DNA from 4 places in the Staphylococcus simulans genome. Region 1 is predicted to be linked to each of the others. Evidence: riboswitches for the same ligand, from Rfam matches in the RefSeq annotation. Region 1 holds a riboswitch; each other region holds the start of a gene.
What was found. A riboswitch is a leader RNA that binds a small molecule or an ion and turns the genes downstream of it on or off. The one in region 1 is predicted to bind S-adenosylmethionine.
Positions count from the first base shown of each region.

Region 2: linked by a shared signal. The riboswitch ahead of MUA87_RS12415 (aminotransferase class I/II-fold pyridoxal phosphate-dependent enzyme) and the one ahead of MUA87_RS07280 (O-acetylhomoserine aminocarboxypropyltransferase/cysteine synthase family protein) in region 1 are both predicted to bind S-adenosylmethionine.
Region 3: linked by a shared signal. The riboswitch ahead of MUA87_RS03090 (Na+/H+ antiporter NhaC family protein) and the one ahead of MUA87_RS07280 (O-acetylhomoserine aminocarboxypropyltransferase/cysteine synthase family protein) in region 1 are both predicted to bind S-adenosylmethionine.
Region 4: linked by a shared signal. The riboswitch ahead of MUA87_RS10705 (MetQ/NlpA family ABC transporter substrate-binding protein) and the one ahead of MUA87_RS07280 (O-acetylhomoserine aminocarboxypropyltransferase/cysteine synthase family protein) in region 1 are both predicted to bind S-adenosylmethionine.

Region 1 covers NZ_CP095100.1:1,546,951-1,550,149, forward strand. Annotated here, with positions in the region: gene MUA87_RS07280 (O-acetylhomoserine aminocarboxypropyltransferase/cysteine synthase family protein) at 2-1,282, opposite strand; SAM riboswitch class I at 1,342-1,439, opposite strand; gene mprF (bifunctional lysylphosphatidylglycerol flippase/synthetase MprF) at 1,638-3,199, opposite strand, start outside.
Region 2 covers NZ_CP095100.1:2,616,210-2,619,408, forward strand. Annotated here, with positions in the region: gene MUA87_RS12415 (aminotransferase class I/II-fold pyridoxal phosphate-dependent enzyme) at 130-1,302, opposite strand; SAM riboswitch class I at 1,385-1,496, opposite strand; gene MUA87_RS12420 (hypothetical protein) at 1,594-2,502, opposite strand; gene MUA87_RS12425 (hypothetical protein) at 2,741-3,199, opposite strand, start outside.
Region 3 covers NZ_CP095100.1:754,062-757,260, forward strand. Annotated here, with positions in the region: gene MUA87_RS03080 (SDR family oxidoreductase) at 1-256, shown strand, start outside; gene MUA87_RS03085 (flavin reductase family protein) at 389-1,000, shown strand; SAM riboswitch class I at 1,090-1,200, shown strand; gene MUA87_RS03090 (Na+/H+ antiporter NhaC family protein) at 1,269-2,576, shown strand; gene MUA87_RS03095 (SRPBCC family protein) at 2,733-3,199, shown strand, end outside.
Region 4 covers NZ_CP095100.1:2,275,033-2,278,231, reverse strand. Annotated here, with positions in the region: gene norA (multidrug efflux MFS transporter NorA) at 1-1,055, shown strand, start outside; SAM riboswitch class I at 1,189-1,294, shown strand; gene MUA87_RS10705 (MetQ/NlpA family ABC transporter substrate-binding protein) at 1,389-2,201, shown strand; gene MUA87_RS10700 (lactate/malate family dehydrogenase) at 2,217-3,170, shown strand.

The DNA.
Region 1 (3,199 bases):
CTTAAATCGCGTCTAATCCTTTTTCTAAGTCAGCGATAATATCATCAATATGTTCAAGACCGATAGACACACGGATTGTTTCAGGTGTAATACCTGCTTTCAATTGATCTTCTTCATTTAATTGTGCGTGTGTTGTAGAAGCCGGATGAATCACTAATGATTTCGCATCGCCGACGTTCGCAAGTAAAGAGAAGAGTTCTAAAGATTCGATAAATTTAATGCCTGCGTCATAACCGCCTTTGACACCGAAAGTGAAAATAGAGCTTGCACCTTTAGGTAAATATTTTTCTTTTAAATCATAGTATTCGCTTGATGGTAAGCCTGCATATTTAACCCATTCAACTTTGTCATGGTTTTCTAAGAATTTCGCAACTTTTTCTGCGTTTTCAACATGACGTTCAACACGTAATGATAATGTTTCTAAACCTTGTAGTAATAAGAAAGCATTAAATGGAGAAAGTGCTGCACCTGTATCACGTAATAATGTTGTTCTGACTTTGAATGCTAAAGCAGCTGGTCCGAACGCTTCAGTGAACACTAAATCATGATAAGATGGATCAGGTTCTGTTAAGCTTGGGAATTTATCGTTTTGTGTCCAATCGAAGTTACCGCCATCAACGACAACACCACCCATTGAAGTACCATGACCACCAATAAATTTAGTCGCTGAATGTACCACAATGTTCGCACCGTATTTAATTGGTTGGATTAAGTATGGAGAAGCAAATGTATTATCAACAATTAATGGAATACCCGCTTCATGTGCAATTTCTGCTAACTTTTCTATATCTTCAACATTACCTTCAGGGTTACCGATTGTTTCGATATAAAGTGCTTTTGTATTCTCTTTAATCGCATTTTTAACTTCATCAAAGTTTTTGCTGTCTACGATTGAAACATCAATACCGAATTTAGGTAACGTATGTGCAAATAATGTATGTGTACCACCGTATAACGTAGAGCTTGCGACAATGTGATCACCTGCATCTGCAACAGTTTGAATCGCATATGTGATTGCAGCCATACCTGAAGCTACCGCAACCCCAGCGACACCGCCTTCAAGTTCTGCTACACGTGTTTCAAACACTGCTACTGTCGGGTTTGTTAAACGTGAGTAAATATTACCTAATTCTTTTAAGCCGAATAAATTGGCCGCATGTTGTGTATCATCAAATGTGAAAGATGTTGTTTGATAAATCGGTACCGCTCTCGAATGCGATGCTTCATCTACCTCTTGTCCTGCGTGTAATTGTAACGTTTCGAATTTAAAATCATTTGTCATGTTCATTTCCTCCTTAAATGTAAAAAACGAGCCTACCTGAAAAAGATAGACTCGCTACGGGCTTATCTTTCAGGTCTTCACCTGCTGGAATTAGCACCTAACTTAAATAGGTTGCCTGGTATCGTAGGGCCAGTCCCTCCACCATTCTTGATAAGTTTTTTTATTAATTTATTCAGAGTATAGACTGAAATTCAGACAATGTCAATAGACTTTTCTTAGTTTTCTGAATTTTGGATTAAAATAAAATATTTGGATAACAAAGTTTACATACGTTTAATCGTAAACCATTAAAAAAAGACCGAGACCTTTTTTGGCCTCGATCTTTATATGCACCTTGCAGTATGAAACGGTTCAACTAGTGTTTAGAGCGAATCACTAACAACACTTTAATCATACTTTGCCATAAGGAACTGTGTCTTGAGTAAACTAAATATCGTGGTTCCCACTCTGGTTTGAATTTGTCTTTATAACGTCTTAAACCGCTGAAGCGATATAACGTATTAAAGTTATCAAAGATTTTACCTGCGACACGTTCATTCCAATATGAGTATTCATTTTGACCGACATTGGATAAGGTCGCCATACCCATGTTAAATGCTTTGTAGCCTTTTTCTTGGCTCCATAACAACATATGCAGATAGAGCGCATCCATCAACGGTAAATCTACATCTGGCAACCAACGAATTAAATCTACTGAAATGGAATCATTGTAATACGTCGGCATTAAACTGCAGAATGCGATGACACGGCCATTTTCTTCTTTTAGAATTCCAATCGGTGCTTTAGATAAATAATCATGTGTGAAACGGCCGACTGAGAAATGCATTTCATTTTTGCCGTCTAACCATTGATCACTAATATCTTCCAACTCTTTAAGGAATTCATCTGTATATGGCGGTTCTATAATCTCAAAATGGACATTTTGGTCTTCTAGTTTATTTAACGTTGCTCTGAATCCTCTGCGTTTTTTACCAGAAGTTGTAAATGTTGTTAAATCAATGACCGCTTCTTCACCCAATTTAAAGAACTGGTTACCAAAATCATGATATAGCGGCATATGACGATTTGTCGCTTGATAGAAAATCACTTCATAACCCAAATCTCTAGCATAATGGTACAACGATTCAAACAAATCATTAAATCGTTTAGGGTTACCAATCGGATCACCTAATACCACAATACAATTAAGTTTAAAGCGATACATCACAAACGCTTCTTTTGATTCATCCATATACACTGTTTTATCTCCACTATGAAGCAAATGGCTTAAATAGTTGCCTCCGAATTTTTCGATAATCGCTTCACACTGTTCGATATCATTGGCTGGATAATCTTTACGATATGCATTTTCAAATAACCAGACAATAAACGTCACGATAATAATAACCACAAGAATGGTCAACCATAAGTAATAACGTAACATTGAGTTATCTACTTCAATACGGTAAGCATCTACCGCATCTAATACAAAGACAATCATATAGTGATTCAGTGTCAACATAATAATACTAATAATCAGCATTGAAACTATATGGCGTAAACGAATCGGACGTTTTAAGACTTGTGCTTTCATAAAGGCATAAATCAATAAACCAAATACCACAAGCAACCACGTAATTAATAAAAATGAGGTATTCGTATACACTGTAATCACAAAGATCAACACGATAGAAACCATCGCAAATAATATGGCTCTGCGGCTTTGTTTAAAGATACCGCGAACATTCAACATCAGAATTAAACAAGCACTCGTATGAATCGTCACCACAATATAATAAAACATATGGTTCGGATCATATAAGCCTTCATAAATAATACTGACGTTATTTAAGATAAAGACTAAACTCGTAAACATGACCAGTACCGCTAAAGAAAGCGATGGAATTTTAGAAGTGATGGATTTTTGATATGAAAATA
Region 2 (3,199 bases), 1.1 Mb from region 1:
CAGCTACTTTCCAGAGTTCCTGAGTGTTTTTATTACAGTAATATCATAATACCTTTTGAAACTTCTTACAATCAATAATATACGTATAAACGTCTCTATAACAACGTTGTGAGGGATTTTATTCACTACTTAAATAAAAGATGATTCTTTGTACATCGCACTAAGTGATTTCAACCGCTTCGCTGCTTCATCTAATTGCTCATCCTCTAACGCAAGAGACACCCTTACATAATGACGTCCATTTTCACCAAATGGAATACCTGGCGCCACTAAAATAGATTGATCTTGAAGTAAGAATTCCACAAATTGTTCTCCGTCATATCCTTTTGGTGCTTTCAACCATAAGAAGATGCCACCTGTCATCGGTTCATAAGGGATGTTTCCTTCATCTAAAATCGAAGTGAAACGATCGCGACGTGCTTTAAAGACTTCACTTTGTTTATCTAAGAAATAATCATAGTTGTTAAGCGCAAATGTCGCCGCATCTTGAAGCGCACCAAACATACCCGCATGGTGATGTGTATGATATTTCTTCAAAGCTTGAATCACATCTTTGTTGCCGACTGCGAAACCGACACGATAGCCAGACATATTATAGCCTTTAGAAAGTGAATACACCTCGATTGCGACTTCTTTGCCTCCAGCTGTCTGTAGGATACTCGGATTTTTATGGTCAAAACCGAACGCTGCATAGGCAAAATCATGTACAATTTTCGTTTGTGTACCTCTGAACTTTTGAACTACATCATCAAAGACATCTTGTGTAACAGTTGATCCAGTCGGGTTATTAGGATACGTTAAATAAATCAATTTAGTCTGACTTAAGACTTCCCCTGGCACTTTATCAAAGTCAGGTTGATAATATGGTGGTTCTAACTCTAACGCATAAGGTTTCGCATCTGCGAACAACACCCCTGCTAGGTAATCTGTATAACCTGGATCTGGCAATAAAACGTAATCTTCAGGGTTAACAATACAATTCGGCAAACCTACTAATCCATTCTTTGTGCCATATAAAATACAGACTTCATCATCTTTATCCAATTCAACATTATATTGTCGTTTATAGAAATCAACAATCGCTTGCTTAAAGCTTTCTTTTCCATGAAACGCACCGTACTTTTGGTTTTCAGGCACACGTAATGCGTTCGCAAATTCATCGACAATGCCTTTAGGTGTTTCCCCATCTGGGATGCCTACTGCCATATTGATGAGAGGAAGCGGACCATGTTCTATCTTTCTCCCCATTGTTTTTCCGAAATAACTATCTGGTATCTTCGCTAATCTTCTTGAAATCACCATTTAAGTTCCCCCTTTGTTTGATGCGCCTATTAAAAAAGCTATATATCACCTATAAGCGACATATAGCTTTCTATGTATATGGCACCTATCTTTCAAGTTATACTTGTTGGATGTAGCACAGTCAGATTCAATGCCTGGATCTTCTGTTGCTGAAGCGTCATCGGGCCAATTCCCTCTACTTCTCTAGATAAGTTTTAATGACTTCTATTGTACTAAAAATTCTGACATTTATCAATTTAAGTTAAAATGAAAAACTCTACAGCTCACTAAAAGCCGTAGAGTCAATATTCTTTATTCAGGTTGGCCTTTTGAATCAAATTTCTCCACTGAACCATCCGCATTCACAATGTATGATCCTGCTAAATCACCTGATTTATCCACAAATGAGAAGCCCCAGCTTCCATCACTCTTTTGTTCAGGTTCTTTATACGTATACGTGCTTGTATCTAGTTTGTGACCTTCATATGCTTCTACTTTATCAATCACATTCGCACGTGTGACTTTACCTTCAGAAGATGATGAATGACTTTCAGAGCTTGAATTACTGTTACTTTCTTGTGCTGCTGATTGTGCATCTTGATTTGTGATTCGGATTAAATTTGCCACTTGTTTAAAGTTCGGTTCATCTTTGTATTGTTTATATAGATCTTTAATATTATAAACTGCTCCCATGTTTGCTAATTGTTGATATGGATTGATACCTTGTGTTCCTGATACCAACACTTGTGTATCACTCACACCAATAACTGCCGCAAATGGACCTTTAGAGTTAGTTGTGCCATAAATTACCATATTTTGAGGTTTATTTGTTACGATTTCAGAACTACCTGTATAAAGTGTTAATTGCTGAATTTCTCGTTGTCGCGAACCGCCATTCGTATTTTGGACATAGCTGTGGTTTAATAATTCATTTGCTGTCACTGTAAATTCAGCTGTTTTAGGTGCATATAACGCTAAAGCGACCTTTTCTTGTGGTGTCAGTTGGCTGATAGCTTGTTCTGTCGTTTGTTTATGAGTATGTGATTTTTCATGTTTTAATGTTTGTTCATGTTGTGTGTTTTCTTTTTTCTCTGTTTTTTGATGGTTTGCTTTGTCTTTTTCTTCGTGTTTTTGCGTATCTTCTTGTTTTTCATTTGAGCCGCAACCTGCTAGTAAAATTGAAAGTGCTGCAGCGGTAGTCAATACATGTTTAAATTTCATAGATAGCTTGCTCCTCTTTGTATATTTGAATATATAATTTCATTATATAGAAGGTACGGGACACATATTGTCCTGAATTAAAAGAAAGTGATCGAGTTAAGTATGATTATTTATTACTCTTTCAAAAGACACTCTGACAATTTTAATTTAAAAGTTTAAATAAAGAGGATTTTTTACCATAAGTAGCCGACCCTACCAAATACAAAAGTTCTGCAGTATTATACTGCAGAACCAAGTACTACTCTGGTGGCGTACCAAAGTTATCTAGTTTTTCTACTTTTCCATCTTTATCAACTGAATAATTATACTGTGTATGTGTTTCTAAATTTCTAAAATTAACAGTCCATGTATGATCCAATGTGTAATCATCAACGAAATGTCTTTTAGGAGGCCCATTAAATTCATATTTTCGTGGATCTAGTTTATGTCCTATATATTCTTCTACCTTGTGTATTGCAACTTGACTATTCATGTTACCATCTGGTGTATATACATCACCAGGACTTAACTTTCTTCTTTGTTTATTATTTGAAGTAGCATTATCTGTTTCTTTAGAAGAAGATGCATTATCACTCTCTGGATTCCTCACTGATTCGCTTACTTTAACCAAACTTACGACCTTTTTAAAGTTTGGATTATGACCATATTGTTTGTATAAATCTTCTAAGTTATAGATATGAGTCCCTCGATCTTTTAA
Region 3 (3,199 bases), 790 kb from region 1:
AAAAAGCTTAGCAAAAGAATTAATCGATAAAGGTATCCGTGTGAACTCAGTAGCACCCGGACCATTCTGGTCACCGCTTCAAATCTCAGGTGGTCAACCGCAAAGTAAAATTCCTGAATTCGGTCAAAGTTCAATGATGGGCCGTGCAGGTCAGCCAGTAGAATTAGCAGGCACTTATGTCTTACTTGCTTCAGACGAATCAAGTTATACAACAGGACAAGTGTATGGCGTAACAGGCGGTAAACAAATTAACTAAGCTATGATTAAGACAGCGTTCCAACAATGAATGGAACGCTGTTTTTATACATACAAACACATTATTCGCAAAGTAAGGTTTAGTTTATTATGCTATAGGTATAATTAGTATAGTAACTAAGGAGGCAGAATGATGAAACATTTTAACCCTAAAGATTTAACGCAAAGAGAAAATTATAAATTATTAAGCGGCAGCGTCTTACCAAGACCGATTGCTTTTGTGACTTCTCAAGATAAAGAAGGTCATTTAAATGCGGCACCATTCAGTTTCTTTAATGTGGTCAGCAGTCATCCGCCGATGATTATGATTTCAACTGGACGCACAGAAGGTGTCCGTAAAGATACAGCACAAAACATTATTGATACTGGAGAATTTGTGGTACACATTTCTGAATTGTCTATGATTGAAGGTATTAATAATACTGCTGCACCGATTGAACGTGAAGCAAATGAGTTAGAACGTACAGATTTTAAAACAATTCCTTCAGATGTCGTTAATGTACCAGCAGTCGAAGGGGCGCGAATCCGATTTGAGTGTAAACTGGATCGTGTGATTGAACTCGGTGATGACAAAGCGGGCAGCGATTTAATCTTAGGTGAAGTTGTACGTTATCACATCGCTGATGATGTTTATATCGAACCGCATAAAATTGATGTGCAAGCGTTACATCCTGTTGGTCGTTTAGCGGGTAATGATTATGTAAAATTAGGTCAAGAATTTGTATTAGAAAGACCAACAGAATAATTGCTTAATGAAAAGTTCATACTTTGATGATTGACTAACTATTACAATCATGATAGGTTTAAAAAGATTCAAAAAATAAAAATAAATATAGCTTATCAAGAGAGGTGGAGTGATGGGCACTTTGAAACCTCGGCAACATGGTTCGCTGATAGCGACGCGTGTGCCAATTCCCATAGCAACTATTTGCTAAGAGATAAGAAACATAATGTATCCTTTTTTCTTAGCTGAAAAAAGGATTTTTTAATATCATGAGTGAGGTGTTTGAATCATGTCTGAACAGAAACAAAAGGGCAATGCAGTCGCACTGATTCCTTTAATTCTATTTGTCGGTTTATTTTTAGGAGTTGGGATTATTACTGGCGACTTTACGAAGATGCCGTTAAATATTGCGATTACGATTGCGGTTATTGTCGCATTAATAATGAATCGCAAAGAAAAATTCACAGAGAAAGTTGAAGTCTTCACCAAAGGTGCAGGCCATTCTAATATTATTTTGATGGTCTTGATTTTCGTATTAGCCGGCGCATTTTCAAAAGTGACTGAAGATATGGGCGGCGTGAAATCTACCGTTAATTTAGGATTAAGTTTAATTCCAGGCAACTTATTGATTATCGGTTTGTTTATTATTTGTATGTTCGTTTCTATTTCTATGGGGACATCAGTTGGTACAGTCGCAGCCATTGCACCAGTCGGCTTTGGGATTAGTGAGGCGACTGATATTTCAGCAGCACTAGCCATGGCAACAGTCGTCGGCGGTGCGATGTTCGGAGATAACTTATCTATGATTTCAGATACGACAATTTCTGCAGTACGTACACAACATACAAAAATGAGTGATAAGTTCAAAGTAAACTTTAAAATTGTATTGCCAGGTGCCATTTTAACGATGGTTATTTTAGGTATTTTGACACATAGCGCAACAATCAGCAGTACAAAAGATTACAGCTTTGAATTTATTAAAGTGATTCCATATTTATTAGTTTTAATCTTAGCTTTGATCGGTGTGAATGTGATTATTGTTTTGATAGGTGGAACAGTACTCTCAGGCATTATCGGTTTAATCGACGGATCATTTAACTGGATCGGATTCTTGAAAGCCGCTTCAGAAGGTATGATCGGCATGGAAGATATTGCGATTATCGCATTAATGATCGGTGGTTTAATCGGCATCATTCAACATAATGGCGGTATTACATGGCTACTTAATTTTGTTCGCAGCAAGGTCAAATCAAGACGCGGTGCAGAGTTCGGTATCGCAAGTTTAGTCAGTGCCGCAGATATTTCAACTGCGAATAATACGATTTCTATTTTAATGGCAGGTCCCCTAGCTAAAAATATCGCAGATGAATATGATATCGACCCAAGAAAATCAGCAAGTATTTTAGATATTTTCGGCAGCTGTTTCCAAGGCCTTTTACCTTATAGTCCGCAAGTCATTGCGGCTGCAGGCGTCGCAGGTATTTCGCCATTTATGCTAGTGCCTTATTCGATTTATCCGATTATTTTAGGAATCAGCGGATTAGCCGCAATCATCTTTAATTTTCCAAAACTGAATAAACGTAAACAAAAAGCGTAAATAATTTTTACTTTCTCACTTGAAAAATGTTAAAGTAATCTTGTTGTGAAATAACCACAGAGGCATAGTGACAAATGCTTTGCTAGTAGGATTACTTTGGCTTATGCTTCTAAATGCGTTAGAATAATAAAGAGTGCGAAAGTAGGTGACGACAGAGTGGCAAGATATAATATTGAAAATGACGTCGTAGTCATATCATTGGAACGTTTTATGCGCATCCCGCCCGAATTGATTTATCAAGCTTGGACAGATGCGGATATCATGAGACGTTGGTTCATGACTTCTAACCGTTCAAATCAATCGATTGACTTGATTCCAGAAGAAGGCAGACGTTATGAAATTGTTGATGAACGTAACGGTAAAAAGAACAGAGTAACAGGGGTCTTCCAAGAACTAGAAGCACCTAACCGAATTGTGATGACAATCGGTATGCCTGAACTGAGCGACAAAGAAGATACGATTGAAGTAGAAATTTTTGAACGTGAACCAGGTTCAGACATGACACAAATGAACTTCCGTTATACTGCTGTTGTTCCGAAAGAAAGACGTTGGACAACTTTGGAATACAAACAGCAGAAGAAAGAATATCATGATGCGACGGCACACGGCTTTGAAAATATGTT
Region 4 (3,199 bases), 730 kb from region 1:
ATTTAGGTATTCTTGTTGCGGCCTTTGCGTTAGCGCAAATGGTAATTTCGCCATTCGGAGGCAACTTAGCTGATAAATTAGGGAAGAAATTAATTATTTGTATCGGTTTAGTACTATTCGCTGTTTCTGAGTTCATCTTTGCGATGAGCAGCAACTATCCGCTTTTGATTGTTTCAAGAATTATCGGTGGTTTCAGTGCAGGTATGGTAATGCCTGGGGTTACAGGTATGATCGCAGATATCTCACGTCCTGAAGATAAAGCGAAAAACTTCGGCTATATGTCAGCAATTATTAACTCCGGCTTCATTTTAGGACCTGGCTTTGGCGGCTTTATGGCAGAGTTCTCTCACCGTTTGCCATTCTACTTCGCTGGGAGCCTAGGTGTCGTAGCATTCTTTTGTTCTTTATTCTTTATCCAAGGTGCAAAACGCGAAACGACAGATGGTTTCCATACAGTTATCGAACCGCAAGATTTAGCTAAAATTAATATCAAAGCTTTTATTACCCCGGTAATCATTACGTTCGTTTTAGCATTCGGACTTGCAGCATTTGAAACACTTTATCCATTATATACTGCAGATAAAGCACATTACGCGCCAAAAGATATTTCTATCGCGATCACAGGCGGTGGCTTAGCAGGTGCGATCTTCCAAATCTTCTTGTTCGATAAATTTATGAAGTACTTTAAAGAATTAACATTTATACAATTATCACTGCTTTATTCAGCAATTATGTTGTTTTTATTGATTGTTGCACATCATTACTGGTCAATTATGATTATCAGTTTTATAGTATTTATCGGTTTTGATATGATACGTCCAGCTATAACGAATTACTTCTCGAATATTGCGGGTAATCGTCAAGGGTTAGCAGGAGGCTTGAACTCTACCTTCACAAGTATGGGGAACTTCGCAGGCCCGCTCGTTGCAGGTACATTATATGATGTGAACTTAGAATTTCCATTGTATATGTCCGTGACAGTCATGTTATTAGGGATTGTGATTATTATGGTTGAGAAGACCATTAGAAAAAGCAGAAAGCTGAAACAAAGTTAAATTATGATATAGAAAGTGTGCTGTTGTGCTTACAACAGCATGCTTTTAATATTTATTTATCTGAAAAATTTGAAAATGACATTGACGAAATGTGTCACTGGTGGTAACCTTAATACAATTCAATCAAATAGAACTCTTATCAAGAGAGGCGGAGGGATGTGCCCAACGAAGCCCAGCAACCATCGTGTAAACGAAGTGGTGCTAATTCACAAAAAGTCATAGACTTTTGAAGATGAGAGAAAGAATGAAAGCTTTCTCTTATTTTAATGAGAAGGCTTTTTTCTTTTGTTAAGGGTGATTTGATAAATATTACATAGGGATGGTGCAGTGGAAATGAAGAAAGTAAGTAGTTTAATCGGGTTATTGGTATTACTGGTCGTACTCGCAGCGTGCGGCAAAGGTGGAGACAAGGAGAAAATCACAGTAGCAGCTTCTCCAGCTCCGCATGGTGAGGTATTAGAACATGCGAAAAAAGCTATGAAAGATAAAGGGTATGATTTAGAAGTTAAAGTCGTTAATGATTATAAAGTACCTAATAAATTATTAGATAAAGGAGACGTGGATGCGAACCTTTTCCAACACGTTCCTTATTTAAAGGCTGAAAGAAAGTCACATGGTTATAAAATTGAAGAAGTCGGTAAAGTCTTCACAACACCAATGGGTGTTTACAGTAAAAAATATAAAAACATCAAAGATATTCCAAAAGGTTCAACAATCTATGTTTCAAACAACCCCGCTGAAGAAGGACGTTTCTTATCTTTCTTCGTTAATGAAGGCTTAGTTAAAATCAAAGATGGCGTGAAAATTGAAGATGCGAAATTCGATGACATTGTTGAAAATAAAAAAGATTTAAAATTCAATAATCAACAAGGTGCAGAGTTCTTGCCAAAAACATATAAAAGCGGTGAAGGTGCTGCTGTTATTATGAACTCAAACTATGCGATTGATAATGGTTTAACACCTTCGAAAGATGCGATTGTGATGGAAAATGAATCATCACCATTTGCGAATATTTTAGCAGTTAAAGAAGGTCATAAAGACGATAAAAAATTCCAAGAACTCATCAAAGTATTACAGTCTAAAGACATGAAAGAATTCATTAAGAAAGAATACGGTAAAGACGTAATACCATATGAAGCGAAGTAAAGGAGTCGAATGAATATGGCTAAATTAGGAATTATTGGTGTAGGACGTGTAGGCAGCCAAGTCTTAACTGATGCACAATATTTAGGGCACTTTTCAGAAATTGTCGTGATTGATACGAATGAAAACTTAGCACAAGGTGAAGTGTTGGATCATCATCACATACAAGGTTTGAATCATACACATCGCACAAAAATTCATGTAGGCGGTTATCAAGATTTAGTGGATGCGGATGTGGTGATTGTGTCAGCGAGTGCGGCTTCGACACCAGACATGAAAGATCGTACCTTACTCACTAAAGCGAATAGCGTTATTGTGAATGATGTGTTTAGACAATTATCAGCTGTGACGAAAGAAGCTATCGTCATTTTAATTTCAAATCCAGTAGATGCGATGACGTATCTTGCACATCAAGCAGGCTACCCATCTGATAAAGTGATCGGTACAGGTACTATTTTAGAGTCAGCACGTTTTCGTACTTTAATTGCTGATCACTACAATGTGGATCCTAAAGATGTAGAAGGTTTTGTATTAGGAGAACATGGTTCACATTGTGTGCCAATCTGGAGTCGCGTGCGTATTCATGGGATTGAATTACCAGAATTTGAACAATTGACAGGTCATGCGCCCATTGATTGTGGAGCGATTTCTACGGCAATTGACGAAGTCGCGTTTGATGTCTTTAAGAAAAAAGGTTGGACAAACTCAGCGATTTCAAGAGCGGCTGTTCAACTTGCACAATCGATTTTATTTGATGAACATAGTATTGAACCCGTCAGTGGATTAGTTCAAGGTGCTTATGGATTGGTCGATGGTGCATTAAGTTTATTGACACTGGTTGATAGAAACGGTGTGAAACAGCGTTTGCCGATTGAGTTGTCTAATGAAGAACAAAAACAATTGGAAGCGGCACATAACTTCATTCAAACTGCGATTGAACAGGGCGAAGCGGCAATTCAAGCACAAGTATAACCGTTATATATACGAGCAATCTAACATCA